One region of the Pseudomonas versuta genome, then DNA from elsewhere that is predicted to be linked to it. Evidence: predicted binding sites of a transcription regulator. Region 1 holds the regulator's gene; the other holds the start of a gene.
What was found. The regulator LexA, encoded in region 1, represses DNA repair genes until DNA is damaged. The targets are predictions, from matches to a motif close to CTGTNTNNNNANACAG.
Positions count from the first base shown of each region.

Region 1 (15,976 bases):
AGAAAAACGCCGGCCGACTGGATCGCCCGGCCATGGTGGTCATGCCTACCAGCCTGATTCCCAACTGGCTCGACGAGGCGGCGCATTTCACCCCGCAACTCAAGGTACTGGCGCTGTATGGGGCGACCCGCAAAAAGCATTTTGAGCACCTCAACGACTATGACGTAATCCTGACCACCTATGCCTTGTTGCCCAAAGACATCGAGCGACTGGCAACACTGCCCCTGCATGTTCTGGTGCTGGATGAAGCGCAATACATCAAGAATCCCGGCAGCAAGGCTTCTCAGGCCGCCTGTGAACTGAATGCACGTCAGCGCTTGTGCCTGAGCGGCACGCCCCTGGAAAACCACCTTGGCGAGTTGTGGTCGCTGTTCCACTTTTTGCTGCCGGGCTGGCTCGGTGATGTCAAAACCTTCAACCGCGATTACCGGGTGCCGATCGAGCGTCAGGGCAGCGATGAGCGTTTGCAGCACCTCAATGCGCGGATCAAGCCATTTCTGTTGCGCCGCACCAAGGAGCAGGTCGCGACCGAATTGCCGCCCAAGACCGAGATCATCCACTGGGTGGATCTCAATGAAGCCCAGCGCGATGTGTACGAAACCATGCGCCTGGCAATGGACAAAAAGGTGCGCGACGAAATCACCCGCAAAGGGGTCGGCCGCAGCCAGATCATCATCCTTGAAGCGCTGCTCAAACTACGCCAGGTGTGTTGCGACCTGCGACTGGTCAGCGACACCCCGCCGAAAAAAGGCAGCACCTCCGGCAAGCTCGACAGCTTGATGCTGATGCTTGATGAGCTGTTTGCCGAAGGCCGGCGCATCCTGCTGTTTTCGCAGTTCACTTCAATGCTCGGGCTGATCGAAGCCGAACTGAAAAAACGCAAAGTGCGCTACGCCATCCTGACCGGGCAAACCCGCGACCGTCGCGCGCCGGTGAAGGACTTCCAGAGCGGCTCGTTGCAGATCTTTTTGATCAGCCTCAAGGCTGGCGGCGTGGGCTTGAACCTGACCGAGGCCGACACCGTGATCCACTACGATCCGTGGTGGAACCCTGCAGCGGAAAACCAGGCAACCGACCGCGCCTACCGCATCGGCCAGGAAAAACCGGTGTTTGTGTACAAGATGATTGCCCGCGGCACCGTGGAAGAGAAAATCCAGCACTTGCAGCAGGAAAAGTCGGATTTGGCGGCAGGTGTTCTGGATGGCCGGATCGCCGGAGACTGGAAACTGCAGGACGACGACATCGATGCACTGTTTGCGCCGCTGCCGCCCAAAATCGAAAAGCGCTGAAACAATGCCCTGCTGTAGGAGCGAGCTTGCTCGCGAGCTCTTCAAAAGCTCGCGAGCAATCGAGCGTCGACCGGCCGCTCCTACAGGTCAAAGCCCTTCAATCAATCAACTGAGCATCTCTGAGCGCACCCGTCGCCACCAGCCAGCGCGGGCTCTGGCGGTAGTCGGTGCTGGCCCATGCCTGGGCGCGCATACGGGCAATCCGCGGCGAAGGGGTAACCTTCATGCGCTGCACCGCGCTAAGTGCCAGCTCTGCCGCCGCCCGGTCGTTGCACACCAGCCCCATGTCGCAACCGGCCGAAAGAGCCGCTTCTATACGGCTGGCCGCATCGCCCACGACATGGGCGCCAGCCATCGACAGATCGTCACTGAAGATCACGCCGTCAAACGCAAGCTCACCCCGCAAAATGTCCTGCAACCAACGACGGGAAAAACCGGCTGGCTGACTGTCGACTTGCGGATAGATCACATGGGCCGGCATGACAGCAGCCAGGTGCGTGCTCAACAGGGCAAAGGGAACCAGGTCGTGACTGCGGATCTGTTCAAGACTGCGTTCATCTACGGGAATCGCTACATGGGAATCAGCTTCTGCCCACCCGTGGCCGGGAAAATGCTTGCCGGTTGCAGCCATGCCCGCGTCATTCATCCCGCGAATAAATGCCCCGGCCAATAACGCCGCACGCTGCGGGTCGCCTTCGAATGAACGACTGCCAACCACTGCACTGCGCTGGTAATCCAGATCCAGCACCGGCGCGAAGCTCAGGTCCAACCCCACAGCCAGCACTTCGGTCGCCATGATCCAGCCACATTGTTCAGCCAGATACTCGGCATTGGGGTTATCGGCTATGGCGCGCATGGCAGGCAGACGCACGAAACCCTGGCGCAGACGCTGGACCCGTCCGCCTTCCTGATCGACCGCCAGCAGCAGGTCAGGACGAATGGCCCGAATCGAAGCACTCAGCTCGCGCACCTGGCGGGGATGCTCAATGTTACGGGCAAACATAATCACCCCCCCACTTCAGGCTGGCGCAGCAATTGCCGATCTTCAGCCGTCAGCCAGGTACCGGCGACGTCCACCATCAAGGAGCCTTGCAGGGCAGAACTCATGGGTAATCCTTTAAATAAAAAGCCGCGGACACAGCGCTACGGGCCTCAAACAAATGAGGCAGCTGCGAGTTGGGAACGGGGAATAAGTCAGGGGCAAGCATGGCAGCTAGCTTAGCGGAACTCAGCTGCCACGCCCACCAGCAGCAGGTCAAACCTTGGCGCTGACCTGCGGGGTTTTGGTGCGGGGACGCAGCTGGGCGCTGGCCATTGCCGGATCTACTACGCCGCTTTCAGCGCGCATGCCCGCCGCCAGGAAGGGCACCATCAGACGCATCACCTGCTCGATCGAGGTGTTTACCCCGAAGTCGGTTTCGGCAATGGCGCGCAACGCCTTGATCCCGGACATGCTGAACGCCGCGGCGCCGAGCATGAAATGCACGCGCCAGAACAACTCCAGAGGCGGAATTTGCGGGGCTGCTTCATTGACCAGCAACATGTAACGGCGGAAAACCTTGCCGTACATGTCTTCAAGGTAACGACGCAGGTGGCCCTGGCTCTGGCTGAATGCCAGACCCAGCAAGCGCATGAAGATCGACAGATCATTGCCGCTGCGCGGTTGAATCACCAGCGCCTGCTCGACCAGCATCTCCAGCAACTCTTCAAGGGCGGGACGATTTTCCGGTTTGGCCTGACGGCGCTCAAGCTCGCGATCCAGATTGGCGCAAAAAGGCCCCAGAAAACGCGAAAAAACCGCCTGGATCAGCGCTTTCTTTGAACCGAAATGGTAATTGACCGCCGCGAGATTGACTCCGGCCTTGCTGGTAATCAGCCGCAATGAGGTTTCGGCAAACCCTTTTTCCGCGAACAGCTGCTCGGCAGCATCAAGGATACGTTCAACGGTTTCCGACTGGGCCATGGCTACTCCGCCTGACAAACATTTAAACAGTTGTTTGAAACATACGTTTCAGCTTATAAAAAGTCAAGGTGGCGTATTCACATTGCGACCGTGCAGTTTTGCATTTAATCACAGCCTCGGCCCGCAAGGTCGCAGCTGATAAAGTGCGCAACGCCCCAGGCGACCGTCCGGCGGACTCCTGGAAATGGGTGATTGCCAATCAGCTATCACTGTATATAATCCCAGTCACTGTATAAAAAGACAGAGCGATCAACATGCTAAAACTGACGCCACGCCAAGCTGAGATCCTGGCTTTCATCAAGCGATGCCTGGATGACAACGGATACCCGCCCACCCGTGCCGAGATCGCACAGGAGCTGGGCTTCAAATCACCGAACGCCGCCGAAGAGCATCTCAAGGCCCTTGCCCGCAAGGGTGCCATCGAGATGACTCCAGGAGCATCACGCGGCATTCGCATCCCCGGTTTCGAAGCCAAGTCCGACGAATCCACCCTGCCCATCATCGGCCGGGTTGCTGCCGGCGCCCCGATCCTGGCGCAGGAGCATGTCGAAGAGTCATGCAACATCAACCCGACCTTCTTCCATCCGCGCGCCGACTACCTGCTTCGGGTACAAGGCATGAGCATGAAAGACGTCGGCATCTTCGATGGTGACCTGCTTGCCGTTCATACCTGTCGCGAAGCCCGTAACGGCCAGATAGTCGTGGCCCGTATTGACGACGAAGTGACTGTAAAACGCTTCAAGCGTGAAGGTAACAAGGTCTGGCTAATCGCCGAGAACCCTGACTTCGCACCGATTGAAGTCAACCTCAAGGACCAGGAACTGGTCATTGAAGGCTTGAGTGTCGGCGTCATTCGCCGCTAAAGGAGGCTTCATGCAGTTCCCCCAAACACCGCTGCCAGCACAACTCACTCTGTTCGAGGCGTTCATGGCAAAACCAATGACCCCTGTGATCAAAGACGTGCTCGATTCACCCTGGAGCGCCGAACCTGAAGTATTCAGTGAATTGTCGCTGCGCGGTGCCGCCGGAAACTGCCTGAACCTGCTTGCTCCCATGCTGCGCGAACTGAGCGAACAACCGGACGACCGCTGGCTGACACTGATTGCACCACCCGCCAGCCTGACTCAAAGCTGGTTACGCGATGCGGGCCTGAACCGCGAACGTATTTTGCTGCTGCAGCCAAACGGTAATAAAAGCACGCTGCAACTCACCTGCGAAGCCCTGCGCCTGGGCCGAAGCCACACGGTAGTCAGCTGGATCAACCCGCTGAATACCGCTGCCCGCCAACAGTTGATTGGCGCGGCACGCACCGGTCATGGGCAAAGCTTGAATATCCGCCTGGGTTAAACCAATGACGCTGTCACAGGGCTTCTGCTGAACACAGAAGCCGGCCTGTGGCACGCGAGAGGCACGAGTCGCTTCTTAATGAAGAACATGCGGCCCGTCATCTTTTTCGAGCTCACCTTCGGCCAGCCGGCCGGCCATCTGCACACCTACGCTAAGCATGGCCTTGGCCACCTCTACGTGCTGCCCCTGAAGAAATGCCTTGGCATCTTCAGAGAAACTCAGCGTCACCAAAGACCCTTCGTCTTCAGCCCGACGCAACTCGATACGGCCGTCTGGCAACTCGACAATTTCTAGAAAGGACGTTGGCATAAAAGTTTGTTCTCCACGAAAGCGCGGGATTATATCAGCCATCCCTTGGAAATTTCCCGGGATCTGTGCCGGTTTCATTACAGCCTGATGAATGACTGTACAGTTTTAACTTCGACCATCAGCACTCATTAAGCCCATCGCGAAAGCGGATAGCCAAAGACTTCAAATTCTGGCGCCACTCTTCCAGCGTTTCCCGGCTTAGCTCATGGGGCGTTTCGTCATCAAGATTGACCGCCACGATCAAGGGCTGGAAAACATCGGCCTTAACCTTTTTCGGCGCCTGCAAGGGCTGATACAACGCTCCATGGGTGGCTATCAATTGGGCCAGCCATGTCTGCGGCGCACGCGCCAGCTCGACCATTTCTGCCAATTCGGGGATGGCGATCGCCTCCAGCACCTCTTGAGTGAGTAACAGTTCAACCCTGGGCGCGCTAGCCTGAGGCAGACGGTAGAACCCCGCGATCTCATGACACAACCCCAACAGCGCACCATATAAATGGAACACCGCCGACTCTCGCTCAGCCTGCACCAGCGCCTGAGCATTCATGGCCCGACCTTCGCCGGCCTTGTTCATGGCCTCCAGGGCCAGACCGGCGAAATAGATTTTCTGATTGGTACGGGTATAGAGTTCATGGGCCATGCGGGCGCGCTCCACAGCGAATTAGACAAGTGCAGCTGAGCAGTCTCAGGGATCAGGGGCGGCAGGTGCAAGCGCCAAAAGCTGGGCCCTCCTATTTGTAGCAGTTGCCGCAGGCCACGTCCGGCGACGCAGTCGTCGTAAAACAGGAGCCCCCCGCTCGCAGGATTTACGATTGCTTTGCAACCGGAGGTAGCCTGCGGCAACTGCTACACAGGCCAGTACAGGACAATCACAAAAAAACCGCGCAAGGCATGCAGCCCTTGCGCGGTTTTTTTGTTAAACCGTCACGCTAAATCAAGCGTCTTTCTCTTTACGCTTGTCTTCAACTTTCCAGCTCTTGCCGTCGTAGAAAGCACGCCAGCCGGTTGGTTTGCCCTCAACTTCAGTCTGCACGTACTGCTCTTTGGTCTTGCGACTGTAGCGAATTACCGCAGGACGACCATCCGGGTCTTTTTTCGGCGCCTCACACAGGAAGTGATACTTGGGATCGATCTCGTCTTTGTGCGGAACAATTTCGATGACCAGCGGCGCACGGGTCTCGCGGTTTTTCGGAAACTGACTGGCCGCCAGGAACAACCCCGAAGCACCGTCACGCAAGATATACGTGTCGTTGACCTTCTCGCATTTGAGCTCCGGCATTTTCACCGGATCCATTTTCGGCGGCGCAGCCTCACCACTTTTCAGCAATTTACGGGTGTTCTTGCATTCAGCGTTGGTGCAACCGAAGAACTTGCCGAAGCGACCGGTCTTGAGCTGCATCTCGCTACCGCACTTGTCACACTCCAGGCTTGGCCCTTCGTAGCCCTTGATGCGGTAGCTGCCTTCTTCAATTTCGTAGCCCGTGCAATCCGGGTTGTTACCGCAGATATGCAGCTTGTGCTTCTCATCCAGCAGGTAAGCATCCATCGCGGTGCTGCAAATCGGGCAACGGTGCTTGCCCAGCAGTACCAGCGATTCGGACTCACCCTCGTCGTCGGCAGCAATTTCGTCGCCGGGTACGAGATTAACCGTAGCCTTGCAGCGCTCTTTAGGAGGCAGGCTATAGCCCGAGCAACCCAGGAACACACCGGTCGACGCAGTACGTATCTGCATCGGACGCCCGCATTCCTTGCACGGAATGTCGGTCATTACCGGCTGGTTGGCACGCATCCCGCCTTCCGGTGCAGCCGCTACTTCAAGTTTCTTTTTGAAGTCGCCGTAGAACTCGTCCAGCACGTTTTTCCAGTCGCGCTCACCGTGCGCCACATCATCGAGATTCTCTTCCATACCGGCGGTAAAGCCGTAGTCCATCAGGTCAGAGAAGCTCTCGGACAAACGTTCGGTAACGATGTCACCCATTTTTTCGGAGTAGAAGCGACGGTTATGCAGCGCCACGTAACCACGGTCCTGAATGGTGCCGATGATCGCGGCGTAGGTCGAGGGACGACCGATACCGCGTTTTTCCATCTCTTTAACCAGACTGGCTTCGGAGTAACGCGCAGGTGGCTTGGTGAAGTGCTGGCTAGGATCGAGTTCGATCAATTTCAGCACGTCGCCCTGCGCCATGTCCGGCAGCACATCGTCGTCGCCCGGCTTGGCAATTTGCGGCATGACCCGGGTATAGCCGTCGAACTTCAGGATGCGGCCCTTGGCGCGCAGCTCAAAGTCACCGGCAGCGACGCTGACGGTGGTTGACAGGTATTTGGCCGGCAGCATCTGGCAAGCAACAAACTGGCGCCAGATCAGCTCGTAGAGCCGCTCAGCATCACGCTCCATGCCCGACAGCTTGCTTGGATCGGTATTAACGTCAGAAGGACGAATTGCTTCGTGAGCCTCCTGAGCGCCTTCCTTGCTGCTGTACACGTTCGGTGCCGGCGGCAGGTAGGACGCACCGAACTCACCCTCGATGTAGTTGCGCGCCATTTCAACCGCGTCAGCCGAGAGGTTGGTGGAGTCGGTACGCATATACGTGATGTAGCCGGCTTCGTACAAACGCTGGGCCATCATCATGGTTTTCTTCACCCCGAAGCCCAGGCGATTGCTCGCGGCCTGTTGCAGGGTGGAGGTAATGAAGGGTGCAGAAGGCTTGCTGCTGGTCGGCTTGTCTTCACGCTTGGAGATGGTGTAGTTGGAGGCTTTTAGCTTCTCCAGCGCCGCCATGGCCTGAGTTTCGTTCAGCGGCTTGAAGGCTTCGCCCTTTTCACGGGCAACGTCGAAGCGCACTTTCGCACCCTTGGCAGTGCCAAGGTCTGCGTGGATTTCCCAGTACTCTTCGGGGTTGAACGCACGAATTTCACGCTCACGCTCGACCACCAGCTTAACGGCTACCGATTGCACACGACCGGCCGACAGGCCACGGGCGATTTTCGCCCACAGCAGTGGCGAAACCATGTAGCCCACCACGCGGTCGAGGAAACGACGCGCCTGCTGAGCGTTGACACGGTTGATGTCCAGCTCGCCCGGCTTGGAGAAGGCTTCCTGAATCGCCTTCTTGGTGATTTCGTTGAACACCACGCGCTTGTAGCGGCTGTCATCACCACCGATGGCTTCGCGCAGGTGCCAGGCAATGGCTTCCCCCTCGCGATCCAAGTCGGTTGCGAGATAGATGGTGTCAGCATCCTTGGCGAGCCGGCGCAGCTCTTCGATGACCTTTTCCTTGCCCGGGAGGATCTCGTACTTGGCTTTCCAGCCATGCTCCGGATCGACACCCATGCGCGAGATCAGCTGCTTTTGAGCTTTCTCTTTGGGCGACAGGGCCGGCACCTCACCAGCAGCAGCCTTGCCGCGCTTGGCAGCAGGTTCTTTGGTGGCGCTAGCCGAACCGCTGGTGGGCAGGTCTCGGATATGGCCGATACTCGACTTCACCACGTACTCGTTACCCAAGTACTTGTTGATGGTCTTGGCCTTAGCCGGGGATTCCACAATGACCAGCGATTTGCCCATGGATCAGAAAATTCCTGAATTCTAGAAGTGAAAGGCGGTTCGCGCCTGACGCGGCACCGCTATATATAGTGGCTACAAGGTGAGGTCAAGCACAGGGTTCTGCGCGACCTTGCCTTATGGCGTGGGGAAAATGCTTGGCTCAGCCTTTACCAGTGCGAAACGAGGGACTGTTTCGCCCTCATATTCGACCGTTTCAATGAACATCTGCAGCGGACGTACCCAATAGCCGAATTCACCATGCAAAGCCTGGTAAAACACGACTTCCTCTTCGGTCTCAGAGTGACGCGCCACATTGAACACCCGATATTGCGGGCCTTTATAGTGCTGATAGAGCCCAAGTTGTACCGACATGTTGCGCTCCCTAAAAGAAAAAAATTCAAAACACCCAAAAAACAAAAACCGGGGCACATGGCCCCGGCTTCCATCAACGCAACGCTTTAAACGCGTTCGAAGACAGTGGCAATGCCCTGGCCAAGACCAATGCACATGGTGGACAACCCGAAAGTGCCGCCATTTTGCTTCATCACATTGAGCAAAGTGCCGGAGATACGAGCACCCGAGCATCCAAATGGATGGCCCAAGGCGATGGCACCGCCGTGCAGGTTAACCTTCTCATTCATCTTGTCGAGCACTTTCAGATCTTTCAGCACTGGCAGGGCCTGTGCGGCGAAAGCTTCGTTGAGCTCAATGAAGTCGATATCGGCCATATTCAAGCCCGCGCGCTTCAGTGCTTTTTGCGTAGCCGGTACTGGACCATAGCCCATGATCGCCGGATCCACACCGGCAACTGCCATCGAACGAATCACCGCCAGCGGTTCCAGACCCAGGTCTTTTGCACGCTGTGCCGACATCACGATCATGCACGATGCACCGTCGGTGATCTGCGATGACGTGCCCGCTGTCACGGTCCCGCCTTTAGGGTTGAAGGCAGGCTTCAACGCCGCGAGGCTTTCCAGGGTGGTTTCCGGACGAATGGTCTCGTCATAGTCGAACATTTTCAGGAAGCCATTTTCGTCATAACCCTGCATAGGGATTATTTCGTCCTTGAACTTGCCTTCAATGGTCGCCTTGTGAGCCAACTGGTGAGAACGCACGGCGAAAGCATCCTGCTGCTCGCGGGTGATGCCATGCATCTTGCCCAGCATTTCAGCGGTCAGACCCATCATTCCCGAGGCTTTGGCCGCGTACAGCGACATGTGCGGGTTAGGATCAACGCCGTGCATCATGCTTACGTGACCCATATGCTCGACGCCACCCACCACGAAAACGTCACCGTTACCGGTCATGATTGCTTGCGCAGCAGTGTGCAGGGCGCTCATGGACGAACCGCACAAGCGGCTCACGGTTTGCGCGGCCGAAGTATGAGGGATCTGGGTCATCAGCGACGCCATGCGCGCGATGTTCCAGCCCTGCTCCAGGGTCTGGTTTACACAGCCCCAGATCACGTCTTCCACTTCGTTCGGGTCAACCTTGTTGTTGCGCTCCAGCACTTTGCTGATCAGGTGCGCAGACATGTCTTCAGCACGGGTGTTGCGGTGCATGCCACCCTTGGAGCGGCCCATCGGGGTGCGACCGAAGTCAACAATCACCACGTCTCTAGGATTCAAGCTCATAATTTCACTCTCACTCTAATGGGGCGCTTAACCGAAGAAGCTCTGACCGTTTTTGGCCATCTCGCGCAGCTTCGCAGTCGGGTGGTACAGCGCGCCCAGTTCAGCGTACTGATCAGCCAGGGCCACGAACTGTGCAACACCGATCGAGTCGATGTAGCGCAATGCGCCGCCACGGAACAGCGGGAAGCCAATGCCGTATACCAGGCCCATATCGGCCTCGGCTGCGGTTTCAACGATGCCGTCTTCCAGGCAGCGCACGGTTTCCAGACACAGCGGGATCATCATCCAGTTGATGATGTCTTCGTCGGTCACTTCGCGTTGCTCGTAGACAATCGGCTTGAGCACTTCAAGGACGCTGGAATCAACGACTTTCTTCTGCTTGCCGCGCTTGTCTTCTTCGTAGGCGTAGAAGCCCTTGCCGTTCTTCTGACCCAGACGCTTGGCTTCGTACAGAGCGTCAATCGCCGAACGGCGATCGTCTTTCATACGATCCGGGAAGCCTTCAGCCATCACGTCACGGCCGTGGTGACCGGTATCGATACCGACCACGTCCATCAGGTAGGCAGGGCCCATCGGCCAGCCGAATTTCTCCATCACTTTGTCGATGCGCACAAAGTCGACACCGGCGCTGACCAGCTTGGCGAAACCGCCGAAGTACGGGAACAGTACGCGGTTGACCAAAAAGCCCGGGCAGTCGTTGACCACGATCGGGTTTTTGCCCATTTTCTTGGCGTAAGCAACGGTGGTTGCTACTGCCAGGTCGCTGGATTTCTCGCCACGAATCACTTCAACCAGCGGCATCATGTGCACCGGGTTGAAGAAGTGCATGCCGACAAAGTTCTCCGGACGCTTGAGGGCCTTGGCCAACAAACTGATGGAGATAGTCGAAGTGTTGGACGCCAGAATGGCATCTTCGCGGACGTGGTTTTCCACCTCGGCCAGAACGGCCTGCTTGACCTTAGGGTTCTCGACAACGGCTTCGACCACCAGGTCGACGTTGCCAAAATCACCGTAAGACAGAGTCGGGCGAATACCGTTGAGCACCTCAGCCATTTTCGCCGGGGTCATGCGACCTTTATCAACGCGACCGACCAGCAGCTTGGCGGCTTCTGCCAGACCTTGCTCGATGCCGTGTTCGTTGATGTCTTTCATCAGGATCGGCGTGCCTTTGGACGCGGACTGATAGGCAATACCGCCACCCATGATGCCTGCGCCGAGTACGGCAGCCTGCTTCACGTCTTTGGCGATCTTGTCGTAGGCCTTGGCTTTTTTCTTCAGTTCCTGATCGTTCAGGAACAGCCCGATCAGGCATTGCGAAGCCGATGTTTTTGCCAGCTTGGCAAAACCTGCCGCTTCAACTTCCAGCGCCTTGTCACGACCGAAGTTCGCGGCTTTCTGGATAGTTTTGATCGCTTCAACCGGGGCCGGATAGTTCGGACCCGCCTGGCCGGCCACGAAACCTTTGGCGGTTTCGAAAGCCATCATTTGTTCAATTGCGTTCAGCTTGAGTTTTTCAAGCTTTGGCTGGCGCTTGGCCTTGTAATCCAGCTCGCCACTGATGGCGCGCTTGATCAGGTCCAGTGCAGCCGTGCCCAGCTTGTCAGCGGTTACAACAGCATCAACGGCGCCGACTTTCAGGGCGTCTTCGGCGCGGTTTTCTTTACCGGAGGCAATCCATTCAACAGCGTTATCAACACCGATCAGACGTGGCAAACGGACGGTGCCACCGAAACCGGGGTAGATGCCAAGTTTGACTTCCGGCAGGCCGATTTTGGCGCTGTCGGCCATGACGCGGAAATCCGCTGCCAGGCACATTTCCAGACCGCCGCCCAATGCGATGCCATTGATGGCCGCAACGGTAGGCACGTCGAGGTCTTCGAAAGCACTGAAGATTTTGTTGGCTTCGAGGTTACCCGCGATCAGCTCGGCATCCGGCAACTTGAAATTTTCGACGAATTCGGTGATGTCTGCGCCGACGATAAACACGTCTTTGCCGCTGGAAACAATGACACCCTTGACCGAAGCATCTGCCTTGATCGCATCCACTGCCTGACGCAATTCGTTCAGGGTTAGACGGTTGAACTTGTTGACGGACTCACCCTTGAGATCGAACTTGAGTTCGACGATGCCACTTTCAAGAGCCGTAACCGTGATGGCTTTACCTTCGTAAATCATCAACTGATCTCCACGATATGGAAGCTGAACAGTACACGTCGGACGCTAGCGTCTGGCTGTCATTGACCTTTGCGTCAATGCTGATGCCAATCCGCCAGGCACACCCGCCAACGCGATAGTCGGGGTTCTGTTAGCGTCGTCCAAGAAGACAAACGCTCAATTCATACGCCCGTTTGATTTGGGTGTCGACACCTTCACGGAAAAGCCAACAATTGTCAATTGTCCAAAACAATGATGACAAAACGGCCCTGTAGTCGCTGTCGAGGAACGAAGGCTGCGATCGACGGCGCAGCCTTCGAAAATCAGTCACTCCGGTGTTTCAGGCGCATCAAGGTCGCAGGTTTACGGCCGCTACGCGCCCGATCGCAGCCGTCGTTCCTCAGCAGCGGCTACAACGCATTAGGCCAGCGCCTTGAGCACTTCATCAATGCTCTTCAACACCTCAGCCTCGCCCCTTTCGCCCCACACCAGCACGATCATTTGCGCATCGGCCTCAACCTTGTAGACGTTGGCCGGCAGTTTTTTAAACTGCGTCAGCAAGCGCTCATCCACGCATTCTTCCTGCCACCGATTGAGCCATTTTCCCGGCGCGGATTGCCAATAGCACCACACATCAGGCTTAGTACTGCGTCGCGGCCGGTGGTATTGCGCACACGAGGTGGGCGGTTCCGGCTCAAGCCAATGCGGCCACTCCTGGGGGGCCAGTTGCATGGCCAGGCCCATGCGCCGAGCCTCCATGCGCAAGCCCATCCGGCCACTCTGGCTACGCGAAGGCCGCAACCATGCCAGGGGGCTCAGAACCAGCGCCAGGATTGACACCACTATCCATACCGTCATATCTGTACTCTCATTACCTGAATAAACGAGTTGACCCGGACTTGAACCAAGGCTTTACAAAAGGGCCATACTCATAGCAGTTCACCATTTACAGGAGCGCCACACATGTCCACGCCAAAGCCCTACTCACACATCCTGGTTGCCGTCGATCTGACCGAAGAGTGCGACCCTGTGATCTATCGCGCCAGCGCGAGCGCCGAGGCCAACGGAGCCAAACTGTCACTGATCCACATCGTTGAGCCGATGGCCATGGCATTTGGCGGCGATGTTCCAATGGACCTGTCGCAACTGCAACAACAGCAGTTTGATCAAGCCAAGGAACGACTTGAGCGCCTGATCGACATTTACCCGCAACTGTCCAAAGACAACTGCAAGCTCGCCTACGGCCAGCCGCGCCAGGAAATCCACGGCTTCGCCAAAGAGCATGGCTGTGATTTGATCGTGGTCGGCAGCCACGGCCGTCACGGCCTGGCCCTGTTGCTGGGCTCCACTGCCAACGACGTGCTGCATGGCGCTCCGTGCGACGTACTGGCAGTCAGCCTGAAAAAACCCGAGTAAGCCAACAGCAAAAAAGCCCGGCCCCTTTGTAAAAAGGGCCGGGCTTTTTCAGTTCAGCAGGTGCTCAATCAGGCATCCAGCTCAGCCCAGCGCTCAACCAGTTGCTCCAGTTCGGCCTGCAACTTCTCAAGCCTGGCGATCACTTCAGCCGTTTTAGCGGCTGGCAGCTGATAGAAGCCCGCATCAGCCATTTCAGCTTCAACGGCGGCAATGGCCTGCTCTTTCGCATCGATATCGCCTGGCAACGCTTCCAGCTCGCGCTGCAGCTTGTAGCTCAGCTTCTTTTTCGCTGCCGGTGCAGGCGCTGCGGCGGCCGCAGCCGGCTCAGCGGTGACCACAGCCGAGGCCAGGTCAGCCTTGCCCGATTTGCTCTCGGTAACGCCCAGCAGGCGCGGCGAACCGCCCTGACGCAGCCAGTCCTGATAGCCACCGACGTATTCACGTACCTTGCCTTCACCCTGGAAAACCAGAGTGCTGGTGACCACGTTGTCGAGGAATGCCCGGTCGTGACTGACCATCAGCACGGTGCCTTTGAAGGTCAGCAAGACCTCTTCGAGCAGCTCCAGAGTTTCAACGTCCAGGTCGTTGGTCGGCTCATCGAGCACCAGCAGGTTAGCCGGCTTGCTGAACAGCTTGGCCAGCAACAGACGTGCACGTTCACCACCTGACAGCGCCTTGACCGGCGTGCGGGCACGCTGAGGGCTGAACAGAAAGTCTCCCAGGTAGCTGAGAACGTGGCGGCTCTGACCGTCGATGTCGATAAAGTCGCGGCCTTCGGCCACGTTATCGATCACGGTTTTTTCCAGGTCCAGCTGGTGACGCAGTTGGTCGAAGTACGCCACGTCAATGCGCGTGCCCTCTTCAACCGTACCCTCGGTAGGCACCAGACCGCCCAGCATCAGCTTCAGCAGCGTGGTTTTACCGGTACCGTTGGCACCCAGCAGACCGATACGGTCGCCGCGTTGCAGCACCATCGAGAAGTCTTTGAGCAGGAACGGGCCGCCCGGGTGAGCAAAGCTGACGTTTTCCAGCACCATCACTTGCTTGCCGGACTTGTCTGCCGTATCCAGCTGGATGTTGGCTTTGCCGGTACGCTCGCGACGTTCGCTGCGCTCTACGCGCAACTCTTTGAGGGCACGAACACGGCCTTCGTTACGGGTGCGGCGTGCCTTGATGCCCTGGCGAATCCACACTTCTTCCTGGGCCAGACGCTTGTCGAACAGGGCGTTAGCCGTTTCTTCCGCAGCCAGAGTGGCTTCCTTGTGCACCAGGAAGCTGGCGTAGTCGCCGTTCCAGTCGATCAGGCCGCCACGGTCCAGTTCCAGAATCCGGGTGGCCAGATTTTGCAGGAAAGATCGGTCGTGCGTGATAAACAGAACCGCGCCCTGGAAGCCCATCAAGGCCTCTTCGAGCCAGGCAATGGCGCCGATGTCCAGGTGGTTGGTCGGTTCGTCGAGCAGCAGCAGGTCCGGTTCGGAAACCAGAGCCTGTGCCAGCAGGACGCGACGACGCCAGCCGCCGGACAACTCGGCCAGGGTTTTGTCAGCCGGCAGCTGCAGACGGCTCAGGGTGCTGTCTACCAATTGCTGCAAGCGCCAGCCATCACGGGCTTCGAGGTCTTGCTGGACGTGCATCAGCTTGTCCAGGTCAGCATCGGTAACGATGTTCTGGCTCAGGTGGTGATACTGCGCGAGCAGCTCACCTACACCGTCCAGACCTTCGGCAACCACGTCGAACACGGTCCGTTCGTCGGCCGCAGGCAACTCTTGCGGCAATTCGCCAATCTTGAGGCCGGGCGCGCGCCAAACAGAGCCGTCATCGGGTTTTTGATCACCTTTTACCAGCTTCATCATGCTGGACTTTCCGGTGCCGTTGCGGCCGATGATGCACACCCGCTCTCCACGGGCGATCTGCCAGGACACCTTGTCCAACAACGGCATAGAGCCGAAAGCAAGGGACACATCGCTGAATTTGAGCAGGGTCATGAGCTTCTCCAAAAACTGGGCGCGCATTCTACCTGATTTGCGCCCTTGGGCGGCCGGGTATTTCATGTACGCCCCCGTCTTCCCTTCATTTAGTGCCAAGTAGCACCGGTTGGCTGGCAAGGCTTTCACGGGGAGCTGGCAAAAGGCTAAGCTACGGCACAATCAGCGCGGGTTGCCCTGCGCTTGTCGAGTTATTCATTTGTACGGAAGCCTCATGCGCAGTCGTCTTTTCAACTTTTTATCCTGCCTGCTTCTCACTACCTGTGCCGTGCAAACCGCCCACGCTGCAGACCTTACTCAACAACGCCAGCTATACGACGATGCCAAGCGCGCGCTGG
Region 1 is NZ_CP012676.1:795,190-811,165, reverse strand. Features, by position in the region: gene AOC04_RS03795 (DEAD/DEAH box helicase) at 1-1,289, shown strand, start outside; partial or broken gene nagZ (beta-N-acetylhexosaminidase) at 1,387-2,384, opposite strand; gene AOC04_RS03785 (TetR/AcrR family transcriptional regulator) at 2,545-3,252, opposite strand; gene lexA (transcriptional repressor LexA) at 3,507-4,115, shown strand; gene sulA (SOS-induced cell division inhibitor SulA) at 4,126-4,599, shown strand; gene AOC04_RS03770 (hypothetical protein) at 4,675-4,908, opposite strand; gene AOC04_RS03765 (DUF6586 family protein) at 5,027-5,548, opposite strand; gene topA (type I DNA topoisomerase) at 5,843-8,470, opposite strand; gene AOC04_RS03755 (DUF1653 domain-containing protein) at 8,585-8,821, opposite strand; gene fadA (acetyl-CoA C-acyltransferase FadA) at 8,908-10,083, opposite strand; gene fadB (fatty acid oxidation complex subunit alpha FadB) at 10,111-12,258, opposite strand; gene AOC04_RS03740 (hypothetical protein) at 12,658-13,095, opposite strand; gene AOC04_RS03735 (universal stress protein) at 13,201-13,653, shown strand; gene AOC04_RS03730 (ATP-binding cassette domain-containing protein) at 13,722-15,638, opposite strand; gene AOC04_RS03725 (transglycosylase SLT domain-containing protein) at 15,853-15,976, shown strand, end outside.

Region 2 (15,976 bases), 2.2 Mb from region 1:
CGGGGAATGAACAACCGGCGAGTGCGAGCAGTCCCACAAAGGTGAAACTGGTTAGCAAGAGCTTGGTGTTTTGCATCGGTGGGCGACTTCCACTATCTTGGCTGGGACAACGTAAACGCCGATCATACCCGTATTAAGAGAAGCTGCGAAGCGCTTCCGCGAGAAAGCTAACCATGGTTGAAAATAGCGAACTACGTAAGGCCGGACTTAAGGTGACTCTGCCACGAGTCAAGATTCTACAAATGCTTGACTCTGCCGAGCAGCGTCACATGAGTGCCGAGGATGTTTACAAGGCGCTGATGCAAGCTGGCGAAGACGTCGGTCTGGCCACGGTTTACCGTGTACTGACGCAGTTTGAGTCCGCAGGGCTGGTGATCCGCCATAATTTCGATGGCGGTCATGCGGTCTTTGAATTGGCCGATGCCGACGGTGGACACCACGACCATATGGTCAACGTGGACAGCGGTGAAGTGATCGAGTTCTTCGACGAAGATATTGAAAAACTGCAACATGCCATCGCCGCCAAACATGGCGTCGAGCTGGTGGATCACAATCTGGTGCTGTACGTACGCAAGAAAACTAAATAAGCATGTCGCGCGAATTTCGGTTCGCGAAACGAACGAAGGCGACCCCCAGGGTCGCCTTCGTGCTATCTGAATACTGATTTTAAGTGGCCGTTCGTCGCTAAGCAGCCATATTCTTGGCAGTGACCACCATTTTCTTGGCATGAGCCAGTGACTCTTTGGTCAGGTCGATGCCGCCGAGCATGCGCGCTACTTCCTCTACGCGTTCCTTCTTACTCAGTTTCGATACTGCCGTACGTGTGGTCTCGCTCTCGCGAACCTTGTGCACGAAAAGGTGCTGGTGGCATTGTGCTGCCACTTGCGGCAGGTGAGTCACGGTCAGCACCTGGCCGCGTTCGCCGAGTCGGCGCAGCAGCTGGCCTACGATTTCAGCAGTCGGGCCGCCGATCCCCACGTCGACTTCGTCAAATACGAGGGTGGGAACGCGCGAGGTTTGAGCGGTTATGACCTGGATGGCCAGGCTGATGCGCGACAACTCGCCGCCAGAGGCAACTTTAGCCAGCGCTTTCAGTGGCTGTCCGGGGTTGGCGCTGACCAGAAGCTCGACTTGTTCAAGGCCGTGAGGCATAGGGTCAGTACTGCTTTGCGCGCGCAGTTCGATCACGAAACGACCGCCGGGCATGCCCAGACGCTGGATTTCTTCTTCTACAGCACTGCTAAGGCGTGTAGCTGCATGGCTGCGCAACTCGCTCAGAGCGCGTGCGCATTCCTGGTAGTGGCGGGAATAGGCGGCCAGCTCATTGCCCAGGCGCTCAATGGACTCATCGTTGGCATTGAGGGTTTCGATCTCTTCCAGTAGTCGTTGTTGCAGGGCAGCAACGTCATTGGGCTGAACGCGGTGTTTACGCGCAAGGGTGTAGATGGTGTCCAGTCGCTCTTCGAGGTACTGAAGGCGGCCCGGGTCGGCATCAAAGTGATCGAGGAAACGATTAAGTTCACCCACGGCCTCTTCGACTTGAATTTGCGCACTGGCCAGTAGATCGGTGGCTTCACTCAATGAGCCAGAGTTGTTGTTGATGCTCGACAGGCGATTCAGACTTACTGTCAGGGCATTAAGAACATTGCCGGAGTCGTTTTCGCTGCATTGCTCAACCACTTGGCGGCAGATCGTCAGCAGGGTTTCAGCGTTGGTCAGGTTTTTGTGTTCCTGCTCCAGTTCTTCCAGTTCGTTTTCACCCAGTGAGAGCGTTTCGAGTTCTTCGAGCTGGTAGCTCAATAGCTGATGGCGTGCGCGTTGCTCGTCCCCGGAGTTGGACAGGTGCTCCAGTTCCTGACGGGTCTGGCGCCAGCGCTGTGCGGCCAGTTGTACCTGGCGGGCCAGATCGGTAGCGCCAGCATATTCGTCCAGAAGGCGCCGGTGTGTGTCGGGTTTAAGCAGCGACTGGTGCTCGTGCTGGCTGTGGATATCAATTAAAAGTTCACCCAGTGCTTTCAGGTCGCCTTGAGGGCAGGGCGTGCCATTGATATAGCCGCGTGAGCGTCCTTCGGCCGTAATCACGCGGCGCAGGATGCACGGTCCATCGACGTCCAGGTCGCGTTCTGCGAGCCAGGTGCGTGCTTCTGGAATGTCCTGTAGATCGAAGGTGGCCAGAATGTCGGCTTTTTCGGCACCCGGGCGAACTACTCCACTGTCGGCGCGGTCACCCAAGGTAAGGCCCAGCGCATCGAGCATGATCGATTTACCGGCACCGGTCTCGCCAGTGATTACACTCATCCCGCGATCCAGTTCAAGATCGAGATGTTCAACGATGGCGTAGTTATGTACGGACAGGTGCACCAGCATAGGAGCTGCTCCAAAACGTAATGTCTGGTTATTTATACAGTGTTTTGTTTCGTGCTGACAATGCCTTCGTTTAGTCCGATTTGCTTGGTGGTTTTGTTTTTTTAGGTCGTTTTGATTGTGCATCGGGGGCTTTCGCGCGTGGCTAAAGACCACACTTACTGCTTTTTGGCTCTTGAACCTGAAAATTGCGACCCCATATACCTTGGCAGAAGCGCGAGTCGAGCTCGCGGACAAAGTTTGAAAGGAGAAATCTATGGCAGACGAACAGACTATGGATACGCAGAACCAAGACGCTAGTCAGGCCGCGGATGCTGGAAGCGAAGATCTGGTAGCCCGCGTGCAAGTGCTTGAAGAGCAGCTGGCAGCCGCTAATGATCAGGCTTTGCGCGTAGCTGCCGATCTACAGAACGTTCGCCGCCGTGCAGAACAGGACGTTGAAAAAGCACACAAATTTGCATTGGAAAAATTTGCTGGTGACCTGTTGCCGGTGATGGACAGTCTGGAGCGCGGCCTTGAGCTGTCGAATCCGGATGATGAAAGCATTCGTCCAATGCGTGAAGGGATCGAGCTGACCCTGAAAATGTTCCAGGACACCCTGAAACGTTATCACCTTGAAGCTATCGATCCGCACGGCGAACCCTTCAATGCCGAGCACCACCAAGCGATGGCCATGCAGGAAAGCGCTGACCTGGAGCCAAACAGTGTGCTCAAGGTGTTTCAAAAAGGTTATCAGCTCAATGGGCGCTTGCTGCGCCCGGCTATGGTCGTAGTCAGCAAGGCTCCAGCGCCGGTTTCGCCATCGATTGACGAGCAGGCTTGAAATCGGCCGCAAGGCCCCCATTTAGAAGTCAAGCGTTAAGTAATGCCGCAGTTGGTCATTACTGCTGCGGCAAAAAAATTCAAATTTAGGGAGAGTAAACATGGGCAGAATTATCGGTATTGACCTCGGGACCACCAACTCGTGTGTTTCGGTTCTGGAAAACGGTAAAGCAAAAGTTATCGAAAACGCAGAAGGCGCGCGTACTACGCCGTCGATCGTTGCGTACGCCAACGATGGCGAAATTCTGGTTGGCCAGTCGGCCAAGCGTCAGGCAGTGACCAATCCGCATAACACCCTGTACGCGGTGAAGCGTCTGATCGGTCGTCGTTTTGACGAAGAAGTTGTACAGAAAGACATTCAGATGGTGCCTTACAAAATCGTCAAGGCTGATAACGGCGATGCCTGGGTTGAAGTGAACGGCCAGAAAATGGCTCCGCCACAAATCTCGGCTGAAATTCTGAAGAAAATGAAGAAAACCGCCGAAGACTATCTCGGCGAGCCAGTGACTGAAGCGGTTATCACCGTTCCGGCCTACTTCAACGACAGCCAGCGTCAGGCTACCAAAGATGCCGGCCGTATCGCGGGTCTGGACGTAAAACGCATCATCAACGAACCAACTGCTGCTGCTCTGGCATATGGTATGGACAAAGCGAAAGGCGACCACACTGTCATCGTTTATGACTTGGGTGGCGGTACTTTCGACGTGTCGGTAATCGAAATTGCCGAAGTTGATGGCGAGCACCAGTTTGAAGTGTTGGCAACCAACGGCGACACGTTCCTGGGTGGTGAAGACTTTGATATCCGTCTGATCGACTACCTGGTTGACGAGTTCAAGAAAGAAAGCGGCATGAACCTCAAGGGTGACCCGCTGGCGATGCAGCGTCTGAAAGAAGCTGCTGAAAAAGCCAAGATCGAACTGTCTTCGAGCCAGTCGACTGATGTGAATCTGCCTTACATCACTGCAGATGCCACCGGTCCTAAGCACTTGAACGTGAAAATCTCGCGCGCCAAGCTGGAATCGCTGGTTGAAGATCTGGTTCAGCGCACCATCGAGCCTTGCCGCATCGCTCTGAAAGATGCCGGCATTGAAGTTGGCGCGATCAACGACGTGATTCTGGTCGGTGGTCAGACCCGTATGCCACTGGTTCAGAAAATGGTTACCGAGTTCTTCGGCAAGGAAGCACGTAAAGACGTGAACCCTGACGAAGCAGTTGCAATGGGTGCTGCTATCCAGGGCGCGGTATTGGCTGGTGATGTAAAAGACGTTCTGTTGCTGGACGTGAGCCCGCTGACTCTGGGTATCGAAACCATGGGCGGCGTAATGACTGCTCTGATCGAGAAAAACACCACGATTCCTACCAAGAAATCGCAAGTGTTCTCGACAGCTGACGACAACCAGGGCGCTGTGACCATTCACGTTCTGCAAGGCGAGCGTAAGCAAGCTGCCCAGAACAAGTCGTTGGGTAAATTCGACCTGGCTGACATTCCACCTGCTCCACGTGGCGTGCCTCAGATCGAAGTGACCTTCGACATCGATGCCAACGGCATCTTGAACGTTAGCGCGAAAGACAAGGCGACTGGCAAGTCTCAGTCCATCGTGATCAAGGCTAACTCGGGTCTGTCCGAGGAAGAAATTGCTCAGATGGTTCGTGACGCTGAAGTCAACGCTGAAGAAGACCGCAAGTTCGAAGAGCTGGCAGCTGCACGTAACCAGGGCGACGCACTGGTTCACTCGACTCGTAAAATGATCGCTGATGCTGGCGATAAAGTGACCGCAGAAGAGAAAGTTGCAATCGAAGCTGCAGTAGTTGCACTTGAAGCCGCTGTTAAAGGCGATGACAAAGCTGCTATCGAAGCCAAGGTTGAAGAGCTGTCCAAGGTGTCTGCTCCGGTCGCACAGAAAATGTACGCCGAGCAAGCTAACCCGGCAGACGCAGCGGCCAAACCTGAAGAAACCAAGGGTGACGACGTTGTCGACGCTGAGTTCGAAGAAGTAAAAGACAACAAGTAATTAGCTTGTTGGTCGGCCGGTTGACCGTGCATTAGCGGTGACTGGTAGGATGTCGCCGCGCGGGAGCTTGCTCCCGCGTTGGCGTGTCTGGAGTAGAGGAATTTTTACAGCATGCGACAAGGTCGAATGCTTGCGGTTGGAGTCCGGATCTTTTTTGTTTCCGGTCGGCTGTAACCGCTCCTGTTGGCCGATGCATTGGCTGTTAATCAGAAACCAATATCGTTGAAAAAGACGTGAGTCGGGCTTGGTCTTTACTGGGGTCCGGCGGGTTTGGCGAGGCTCGGGAGGGTTTTGCCGAACGTCCTTGAGAGTGCAAAGAATTATGGCAAAGCGCGATTATTACGAAATATTGGGTGTTGAGCGTACTACCACTGAAGTGGAGTTGAAGAAGGCTTATCGTCGCCTCGCAATGAAGCACCACCCGGACCGCAATCCGGATGACAAGGCTTCCGAAGAGCTGTTCAAGGAAGCCAACGAGGCTTACGAGGTTCTGTCGGACTCCAGCAAGCGTGCCGCCTATGATCAATACGGCCATGCCGGTGTTGATCCGCAAATGGGTGGCGGCGGTGCCGGTTTTGGCGGGCAGAACTTCTCCGATATCTTCGGTGATGTGTTCAGTGATTTCTTCGGCGGTGGTCGTGGTGGCTCCCGGGGCGGCGCTCAGCGCGGTAGCGATTTGCGCTACACGCTGGAGCTTGATCTGGAAGAGGCTGTACGCGGTACCACGGTCAATATTCGTGTGCCGACGCTGGTCAACTGCAAGCCATGTGATGGTTCTGGCGCCAAGAAGGGCTCTTCGCCGGTTACCTGTACGACCTGTGGCGGTATTGGCCAGGTGCGCATGCAGCAGGGCTTTTTTGCTGTGCAGCAAACCTGTCCGCGTTGTCATGGTCAGGGCAAGATCATTTCTGATCCGTGCGACAGCTGCCGTGGCGAAGGCCGCGTAGAAGAATACAAAACCCTTTCCGTAAAAGTGCCTGCGGGTGTTGATACGGGCGACCGCATTCGTCTTTCGGGCGAAGGCGAGGCTGGGGTGCAGGGCGGTCCTGCTGGCGATCTGTATGTGGTGATCGAGGTGCGTGAGCACGCGATTTTCCAGCGCGATGGCAAGCATCTGTTTTGTGAAGTGCCGATCAACTTTGCTGATGCTGCATTGGGTGCCGAGCTTGAGGTGCCGACCCTTGATGGCCGTGTAAAGTTGAAAATCCCCGAGGGTACTCAAACCGGCAAGCAGTTCAGACTGCGTGGCAAAGGCGTGGCGCCGGTGCGCGGTGGTGGTGCTGGCGACCTGATGTGCCGTGTGGTGATTGAGACTCCGGTGAAGTTGAGCCGACGTCAGCGTGAGTTGATGGAAGAGTTTCGCTCGACCCTTGAAGGCGATAGCAGTCACTCGCCGAACGCAACGGGCTGGTTCGAAGGCGTGAAGCGCTTCTTCGGCGACTTGTAAGGAGCGGGGCATGCGACGTATAGCTGTGATGGGCGCTGCTGGGCGCATGGGCAAGACGTTGGTCGATGCGGTACAGCAGCGTTCGCCGCTGTCCGGGCTGACAGCGGCAATCGTTCGTCCGGGCAGCTCGTTGATCGGCGCTGATGCTGGCGAGCTTGCAGCGTTGGGTCGTATCGGCGTGCCGTTGTCTGCAGATCTGCTGGCTGTCGTTGAAGACTTCGATGTGTTGATAGATTTCACGCTTCCCGAAGTGATGCTGAAAAACCTGGAGATTTGCCGCACATCGGGCAAGGCCATGGTCATCGGTACTACGGGGCTCAATGCAGGGCAAAAACAATTGCTGGTTGAAGCCGGTAAAGATATTCCAATTGTTTTTGCGGCCAATTTCAGTGTTGGCGTCAACCTGTCGCTCAAGTTGCTTGATATGGCAGCCCGGGTGATGGGCGATGATGCTGATATCGAAATCATCGAGGCGCATCACCGGCACAAGATTGATGCGCCTTCGGGTACTGCGTTGCGTATGGGTGAAGTGATTGCCGATGCGTTGGGGCGTGATCTGCAAAAGGTAGCGGTCTACGGGCGTGAAGGCCACACCGGTGCCCGCGATCGCGAGACCATCGGCTTTGCGACGGTTCGTGGCGGTGATGTGGTGGGGGATCATACGGTTCTGTTTGCTGCCGAGGGTGAGCGTCTTGAAATCACCCACAAGGCATCCAGTCGCATGACCTTCGCCAAGGGCGCCGTTCGTGCAGCGCTTTGGCTCGATGGGCGCGAGGCCGGGCTGTATGACATGCAGGATGTGCTCGACCTGCGCTGAGTTGTCTCTGTAAAATCAGGCTGTGGGCGCACCAGCAGCCTGATTTTTAACCGCTAAGCGATGTCCTGTCGCATTCCTCTGCCTTTTAGGCTCTTTAGCGGTAGACCAAAAAAGCCTTTTTCTGTAAGCTACAGCTTTAGTGTGTCCACTAAAAGCGCGCAGATAATTCGATGAAGAAGCGGGGTGACGTGTCCATACGTCACTCCGCTTTTTTACAACCTGCGATCGCCCTTTCAGGCTTTATTTACGGGAGGTCTTCTTGACTAAGCAAGCCATACTCGCCCTCGCTGATGGCAGCATTTTTCGCGGCGAAGCCATTGGAGCCGACGGTCAGACCGTTGGAGAGGTGGTGTTTAACACCGCAATGACTGGCTACCAGGAGATCTTGACGGATCCATCCTACGCTCAGCAAATCGTGACCCTGACTTACCCGCATGTTGGCAATACCGGTACTACACCGGAAGATGCCGAGTCTGATCGCGTCTGGTCCGCAGGTCTGGTTATTCGTGATCTGCCGTTGGTTGCGAGCAACTGGCGCAACAAGATGTCTCTTTCTGACTACTTGAAAGCCAATAACGTTGTGGCTATCGCAGGAATCGATACCCGTCGCCTGACCCGCATTTTGCGTGAGAAAGGTGCTCAGAACGGCTGCATCATGGCCGGTGACAACATTTCTGACGAAGCTGCCATTGCTGCTGCGCGTGGCTTCCCGGGCCTTAAAGGCATGGATCTGGCGAAGGTTGTCAGCACCGATAAGGCTTACGAGTGGCGCTCCAGTGTCTGGAACCTGGCCACCGACAGCCATCCGACCATTGAAGCGTCCGAGCTGCCTTATCACGTCGTTGCTTACGACTACGGCGTAAAGTGGAACATCTTGCGCATGTTGGTTGAGCGTGGCTGCCGCGTAACTGTTGTGCCGGCACAAACTCCGGCCAGCGACGTGCTGGCACTGAATCCGGATGGCGTGTTCCTGTCCAACGGCCCAGGCGATCCCGAGCCATGCGACTACGCAATCACGGCCATTCAGGAAGTGCTGAAAACCGAAATTCCGGTATTCGGTATCTGCCTGGGTCACCAGTTGCTGGCTCTGGCGTCTGGCGCCAAGACTGTGAAAATGGGTCACGGCCACCACGGTGCGAACCACCCGGTTCAGGATCTGGACACGGGCGTAGTGATGATCACCAGTCAGAACCACGGTTTTGCGGTTGATGAAGCGACTTTGCCTGCCAACGTGCGTGCGATCCACAAGTCGCTGTTTGACGGCACCTTGCAAGGTATCGAGTTGACCGACAAGAGCGCTTTCAGCTTCCAGGGCCACCCTGAAGCCAGCCCTGGCCCGAACGACGTAGCACCGCTGTTCGATCGCTTCATCAATGAGATGGCCAAGCGCCGCTGATCATCCTCTAGTTGTAGTGCCCAATGGCGGCCCCGTACTCCGGCGGCCCCTTGGGTGTTTCAGAGACTTGATCGACAGCTTGCCGACTGACCTGCGGATTTGAGTGACAAACCCATGCCAAAACGTACAGACATTAAAAGCATCCTGATTCTCGGCGCTGGCCCGATTGTTATCGGCCAGGCGTGTGAATTCGACTACTCCGGCGCCCAGGCCTGCAAGGCTCTGCGCGAGGAAGGCTATCGCGTCATCCTGGTGAACTCTAACCCGGCCACCATCATGACCGACCCGGACATGGCCGACGCGACCTACATCGAGCCGATCAAATGGCAGACTGTTGCCAAGATCATTGAAAAAGAGCGTCCGGACGCTCTTCTGCCGACAATGGGCGGCCAGACTGCTCTGAACTGCGCACTGGATCTGGAGCGTGAAGGCGTTCTGGAGAAGTTCGGCGTAGAAATGATCGGCGCCAATGCCGACACTATCGACAAGGCTGAAGACCGTTCGCGTTTTGACAAGGCGATGAAGTCCATCGGCCTGGATTGCCCGCGCTCCGGTATCGCCCACAGCATGGAAGAGGCCAATGCGGTTCTCGAGAAGCTCGGCTTCCCGTGCATCATTCGTCCTTCCTTCACCATGGGCGGCACCGGTGGCGGTATTGCTTACAACCGTGAAGAGTTCGAAGAAATCTGCGCCCGTGGTCTCGACTTGTCGCCGACCAAAGAACTGCTGATCGACGAGTCCCTGATCGGCTGGAAAGAGTACGAGATGGAGGTTGTCCGCGATAAGAAGGACAACTGCATCATCGTTTGCTCGATCGAAAACTTCGACCCGATGGGCGTGCACACCGGCGACTCGATCACCGTTGCTCCGGCACAGACACTGACGGACAAGGAATACCAGATCATGCGTAACGCCTCGCTGGCGGTACTGCGTGAGATCGGCGTTGAGACCGGTGGCTCCAACGTTCAGTTCGGCATTTGCCCGGACACTGGCCGTATGGTTGTGATCGAGATGAACCCGCGTGTTTCGCGTTCTTCGGCGCTGGCTTCGAAAGCCACCGGTTTTCCGATTGCGCGTATCGCTGCCAAGCTGGCGATCGGTTACACCCTGGATGAGTTGCAGAACGAAATCACCGGCGGCGCTACTCCGGCGTCCTTCGAGCCGTCCATCGACTACGTTGTGACCAAGCTGCCGCGCTTTGCTTTCGAAAAATTCCCTAAGGCCGATGCGCGCCTCACGACTCAGATGAAGTCGGTTGGTGAAGTTATGGCCATTGGCCGGACTTTCCAGGAATCCTTGCAAAAAGCCCTTCGCGGTCTGGAAGTGGGTGTAAGCGGCCTTGATCCAAAGCTCGACCTGAGCAACCCGGAAAGCATGGCAGTGCTCAAGCGCGAGCTGACAGTGCCTGGCGCCGAGCGTATCTGGTACGTGGCGGATGCATTCCGCGCCGGCATGACCGTAGAAGATATCTTCGGCATGAACATGATTGACCCTTGGTTCCTGGTACAGATCGAAGATCTGATCAAGGACGAAGAGAAAATCAAGACCATGGCCCTGTCTTCAATTGACCGCGATGCGATGTATCGCCTCAAGCGCAAGGGCTTCTCTGACGCACGTCTGGCTGTACTGCTGGGTGTGACCGAGAAAAACCTGCGTCGCCATCGTCACAAGCTGGAAGTGTTCCCGGTTTACAAGCGCGTTGACACCTGCGCCGCCGAGTTTGCTACCGACACGGCTTACATGTACTCGACCTACGAGGAAGAGTGTGAGGCCAACCCTTCGGATCGTGACAAGATCATGATCCTGGGTGGCGGTCCGAACCGTATTGGCCAGGGTATCGAGTTCGACTACTGCTGCGTTCACGCTGCACTGGCGTTGCGTGCCGATGGTTACGAAACGATCATGGTCAACTGCAACCCGGAAACTGTTTCCACTGACTACGACACCTCTGATCGCCTGTATTTCGAGTCCGTGACTCTGGAAGACGTGCTGGAAATCGTACGTGTCGAGAAGCCAAAAGGCGTGATCGTGCAGTACGGCGGCCAGACCCCGTTGAAGCTGGCTCGTGCACTGGAAGAAGCAGGCGTGCCGATCATTGGTACCAGCCCTGACGCTATCGATCGTGCTGAAGACCGTGAGCGCTTCCAGCAAATGGTTGAGCGTCTGAATCTGCGTCAGCCGCCAAACGCCACTGTGCGCAGCGAAGATGAAGCTATTCGTGCAGCAACCAAGATTGGTTACCCGCTGGTGGTTCGTCCTTCCTACGTGTTGGGCGGCCGGGCGATGGAAATCGTTTACGAAGAAGACGAGCTCAAGCGTTACCTGCGTGATGCGGTGAAAGTGTCCAACGACAGCCCGGTGCTGCTGGATCACTTCCTGAACTGTGCCATCGAAATGGACGTGGACGCCGTCTGTGACGGTACTGACGTAGTGATCGGCGCGATCATGCAGCACATTGAGCAGGCTGGTGTTCACTCCGGTGACTCCGCATGCTCGTTGCCACCGTACTCGTTGCCGCTGCATATCCAGGACGAGATGCGCGAACAGGTCAAGAAGATGGCTCTGGAGTTGGGCGTTGTCGGCCTGATGAACGTGCAGCTTGCTCTGCAGGGCGAAGATATCTACGTGATCGAAGTGAACCCGCGTGCTTCGCGTACTGTTCCTTTCGTATCCAAGTGCATCGGTGTTTCCCTGGCGATGATCGCGGCGCGCGTGATGGCTGGTAAAACCCTGAAGGAAATCGGTTTCACTAAAGAAATCATTCCTAACTTCTACAGCGTAAAAGAAGCGGTCTTCCCGTTCGCCAAATTCCCGGGTGTTGACCCGATCCTCGGCCCGGAAATGAAGTCCACCGGCGAAGTGATGGGCGTTGGCGATACCTTCGGTGAAGCTTTTGCCAAAGCTCAAATGGGTGCCAGCGAAGTGCTACCTACCGGTGGTACTGCGTTCATCAGCGTACGTGACGATGACAAACCTTTGGTGGCGGGTGTTGCACGTGATCTGATCAGCCTGGGTTTTGAGATTGTTTCGACCGTTGGCACTGCCAAGTTCATTGAGGCTGCGGGTCTGAAAGTGCGCCGCGTGAACAAGGTGACCGAAGGTCGTCCACACGTTGTCGATATGATCAAAAATGATGAAGTCAGCCTGATCATCAACACGACCGAAGGTCGTCAGTCGATTGCTGACTCTTACTCCATTCGCCGCAACGCTCTGCAGCACAAGATCTACTGCACCACGACTATTGCTGCTGGCGAAGCGATCTGTGAAGCGCTCAAGTTCGGTCCTGAAAAAACCGTACGCAGCTTGCAGGATCTACACGCAGGATTGAAGGCATGATCAAATACCCAATGACGGTTCAGGGTCATAAAGCCCTGGAAGAAGAGCTTGCGCACCTGACCAAGGTTGTTCGGCCAAAGCTGAGCAAGGAAATTGGTACAGCGCGCGAGCTGGGCGACCTCAAAGAAAACGCTGAATACCATGCCGCTCGTGAGCTGCAGGGTATGTCTGAGGCCCGTATTCGTGACATCGAAGGCCGTCTGCAGAACGCAGTGGTTATTGATGTGGTGGCTATTCCTCATACCGGCAAGGTGATTTTCGGCACGACGGTCGAGATCGCGAACGTTGAAACTGACGAGCGCGTGACGTATCAGATCGTTGGTGAGGATGAGGCTGATTTCAAACTCGGAAAAATCTCCGTAGGTTCGCCACTTGCTCGCGCCTTGATTGCCAAGGAAGAAGGTGATGTGGTTGCGGTGAAAACACCGGGCGGCGTCATTGAGTACGAGATCGTCGAAGTACGTCACATCTGAGAAAAGGCGCCCGCTTCGTGCGGGCGCACTGCGTTGGCGGCTGGCCCGGATGTCCGGGTCGGCGGTTGCGCATGTTGTAATCAGATTTTTTTACCGGTGCCGGGCGATACGCGTTGGCGCCGTCGTTGATCGATACATCGAGCATGGTTGTGGCTGGAATTCGGCAAGTGCTGCTTGATGTTGTCTGCTGGCGGGATTTATTGCGTGGGGTGGAACTGGCTGCCTGATGCGTTGCGCGGGCAGTTATCGCTATTGATCAGGCAAGAGTGTCAGGGTGCGCAGAGCGCACCCTTGACCCTTGTCGGCATCACTTGAAACGATGGATGTTCGACAGTTGCTTGTTAACGTTGACGTTCTTGCGGTAAAGAAGCGCCATTTTGCCGATAACCTGTACCAACTCCGCTTTGCCGGCCTTGCACAACTCTGCAATGGCCTCCAGGCGGGATTCGCGATCCAGGATGTTGACTTTGATTTTAATCAGCTCGTGATCGCCCAATGCGCGTTCGAGTTCGGCTAAAACACCCTCAGTCAAACCATTATCAGCCACAGTCAATACTGGTTTCAGATGGTGGCCAATGGATTTGTACTGTTTCTTCTGCTCTTGAGTGAGCGGCATAATCTGACCCCTGTGTCTGATCTTGTAAAAAGCGGCGGCCAGTTTACCCGAGCGAGTCCGGGACCGCCCAGTTAATCACGACCCGTTTATTTTTTGAGGTGGCCCGTGGCCCGTTCCAAGACTAGCCTTAACTGGCTGAAAGAGCATTTCAACGATCCATACGTCAAAATGGCGCAAAAAGATGGGTATCGTTCGCGTGCGAGCTACAAGTTGCTCGAGATTCAAGAGCGGGACCGGATTATCCGTCCCGGCATGACCGTTATTGATCTGGGGGCCGCCCCGGGTGGCTGGTCGCAGGTTACCAGTCGTCTGATCGGTGGTCAGGGGCGACTGATCGCTTCTGACATCCTTGAGATGGACAGCATTCCTGATGTGACCTTCATTCAGGGTGACTTCACCGAAGATCATGTGCTCGCTCAGATTCTTGAGGCAGTCGGAAATACGCAGGTAGACCTTGTGATTTCAGATATGGCCCCCAATATGAGTGGATTGGCAGCCGTTGACATGCCGCGTGCGATGTTCCTCTGCGAACTGGCTCTGGATCTTGCCGGACGTGTATTGCGACCGGGTGGTGACTTCTTGATCAAGGTCTTCCAGGGTGAAGGCTTCGATGAGTACCATAAAGACATTCGAAAGCTGTTCGACAAGGTGCAGATGCGCAAGCCGTCTTCTTCGAGAGATAGATCCCGCGAGCAGTATTTGTTGGGGCGCGGCTTCCGTGGCATCTCTGGTTCAGCCAGTGATGAGCGTTTATGACAAGGGCGATAGGTTTTTTTGTATCGCTTTACAGATCGTGCATAAAGAATATTGTGTAGTCAAAGTTTCACAAAGGGTTACAGACGGAGCCTGCAAGGGTTGTAGGCAATGTAGTAAGTTATGCCGGTGAATATCATGCGAAGCACGCTTCAGTAGCGGGGCTTGCTTCAGAGGGTAGCTAATTGAACGATATGGCAAAGAATCTGATCCTGTGGTTGATCATCGCAGCTGTCTTGGTGACAGTGATGAACAACTTCTCCAGTCCAAACGAGCCACAAACCCTCAACTATTCCGACTTCATCCAGCAAGTTAAGGATGGCAAGGTCGAACGCGTTGCCGTGGATGGCTACGTGATTACCGGCAAGCGCAGTGATGGCGATTCCTTCAAAACCATCCGTCCGGCTATTCAGGACAATGGTTTGATCGGTGATCTGGTTGATAACCATGTGACCGTTGAGGGCAAGCTGCCTGAGCAGCAAAGCATCTGGACTCAATTGCTCGTAGCGAGCTTCCCGATTCTCGTGATCATTGCTGTCTTCATGTTCTTCATGCGTCAGATGCAGGGCGGTGCCGGCGGTAAAGGCGGGCCGATGAGCTTTGGCAAGAGCAAGGCGCGGCTGCTATCGGAAGACCAAGTCAAAACGACCCTGGCTGATGTGGCCGGCTGTGATGAAGCGAAGGAAGAAGTGGGTGAGCTGGTTGAGTTCCTCCGCGATCCTGGCAAGTTTCAGCGTCTGGGCGGTCGAATCCCTCGTGGTGTGCTGATGGTTGGCCCGCCGGGGACCGGTAAAACTTTGATCGCCAAGGCGATTGCTGGTGAAGCCAAGGTTCCGTTTTTTACGATTTCCGGTTCGGACTTCGTTGAAATGTTCGTGGGTGTTGGTGCCAGCCGTGTTCGTGACATGTTTGAGCAGGCTAAAAAGCACGCGCCGTGCATTATCTTCATTGATGAAATTGATGCTGTGGGTCGTCACCGTGGTAACGGTATGGGTGGCGGTCATGATGAGCGTGAGCAGACCCTTAACCAGTTGCTGGTTGAGATGGACGGCTTTGAGATGAATGACGGCATCATTGTGATTGCCGCCACTAACCGCCCGGACGTGCTGGACCCTGCGCTCCTGCGTCCAGGTCGTTTTGACCGTCAGGTCGTGGTTGGTTTGCCGGATATTCGTGGTCGCGAGCAGATTCTCAAGGTCCACATGCGCAAAGTGCCGATGGGTGATGATGTCCAGCCGGGCGTTATTGCACGTGGTACTCCGGGTTTTTCGGGTGCTGACCTGGCCAACCTGGTGAACGAAGCTTCCTTGTTTGCCGCGCGCACCGGTAAGCGTGTTGTGGAAATGAAAGAGTTTGAACTGGCCAAAGACAAAATCATGATGGGCGCAGAGCGCAAATCGATGGTCATGTCGGACAAGGAAAAGCGCAATACTGCTTATCACGAAGCAGGTCATGCAATTGTCGGTCGCGTTGTTCCAGAGCATGACCCGGTTTACAAAGTGTCGATCATTCCTCGTGGTCGAGCATTGGGCGTAACCATGTTCCTGCCAGAAGAGGATCGTTACAGCCTGTCCAAGCGTGCTCTGATCAGTCAGATCTGCTCGCTATATGGCGGCCGTATTGCCGAGGAGATGACCTTGGGCTTTGACGGCGTGACTACTGGTGCGTCCAACGACATCATGCGTGCGAGCCAGATTGCCCGGAACATGGTCACCAAATGGGGCCTGTCCGAGAAATTGGGTCCTTTGATGTATGCCGAAGACGAAGAGTCGTATCTGGGGCGTGGCGGTGGTCAGAGCTCGAGCGTTTCGGGCGAGACAGCCAAGCTGATCGACTCCGAAGTGCGCAGCATCATTGATCAGTGCTATGGCACTGCCAAGCAGATCCTGACAGATAATCGTGACAAGCTGGAAGCTATGGCTGACGCCTTGATGAAGTAC
Region 2 is NZ_CP012676.1:3,739,145-3,755,120, reverse strand. Features, by position in the region: gene AOC04_RS16885 (outer membrane protein assembly factor BamE) at 1-76, opposite strand, end outside; gene fur (ferric iron uptake transcriptional regulator) at 174-587, shown strand; gene recN (DNA repair protein RecN) at 685-2,367, opposite strand; gene grpE (nucleotide exchange factor GrpE) at 2,621-3,187, shown strand; gene dnaK (molecular chaperone DnaK) at 3,288-5,198, shown strand; gene dnaJ (molecular chaperone DnaJ) at 5,521-6,645, shown strand; gene dapB (4-hydroxy-tetrahydrodipicolinate reductase) at 6,656-7,462, shown strand; gene carA (glutamine-hydrolyzing carbamoyl-phosphate synthase small subunit) at 7,722-8,858, shown strand; gene carB (carbamoyl-phosphate synthase large subunit) at 8,973-12,194, shown strand; gene greA (transcription elongation factor GreA) at 12,191-12,667, shown strand; gene yhbY (ribosome assembly RNA-binding protein YhbY) at 12,975-13,283, opposite strand; gene rlmE (23S rRNA (uridine(2552)-2'-O)-methyltransferase RlmE) at 13,389-14,039, shown strand; gene ftsH (ATP-dependent zinc metalloprotease FtsH) at 14,231-15,976, shown strand, end outside.
Region 2: recN (DNA repair protein RecN) is a predicted target of LexA. The motif match lies at 2,392-2,407, and genes of this name have one in related genera.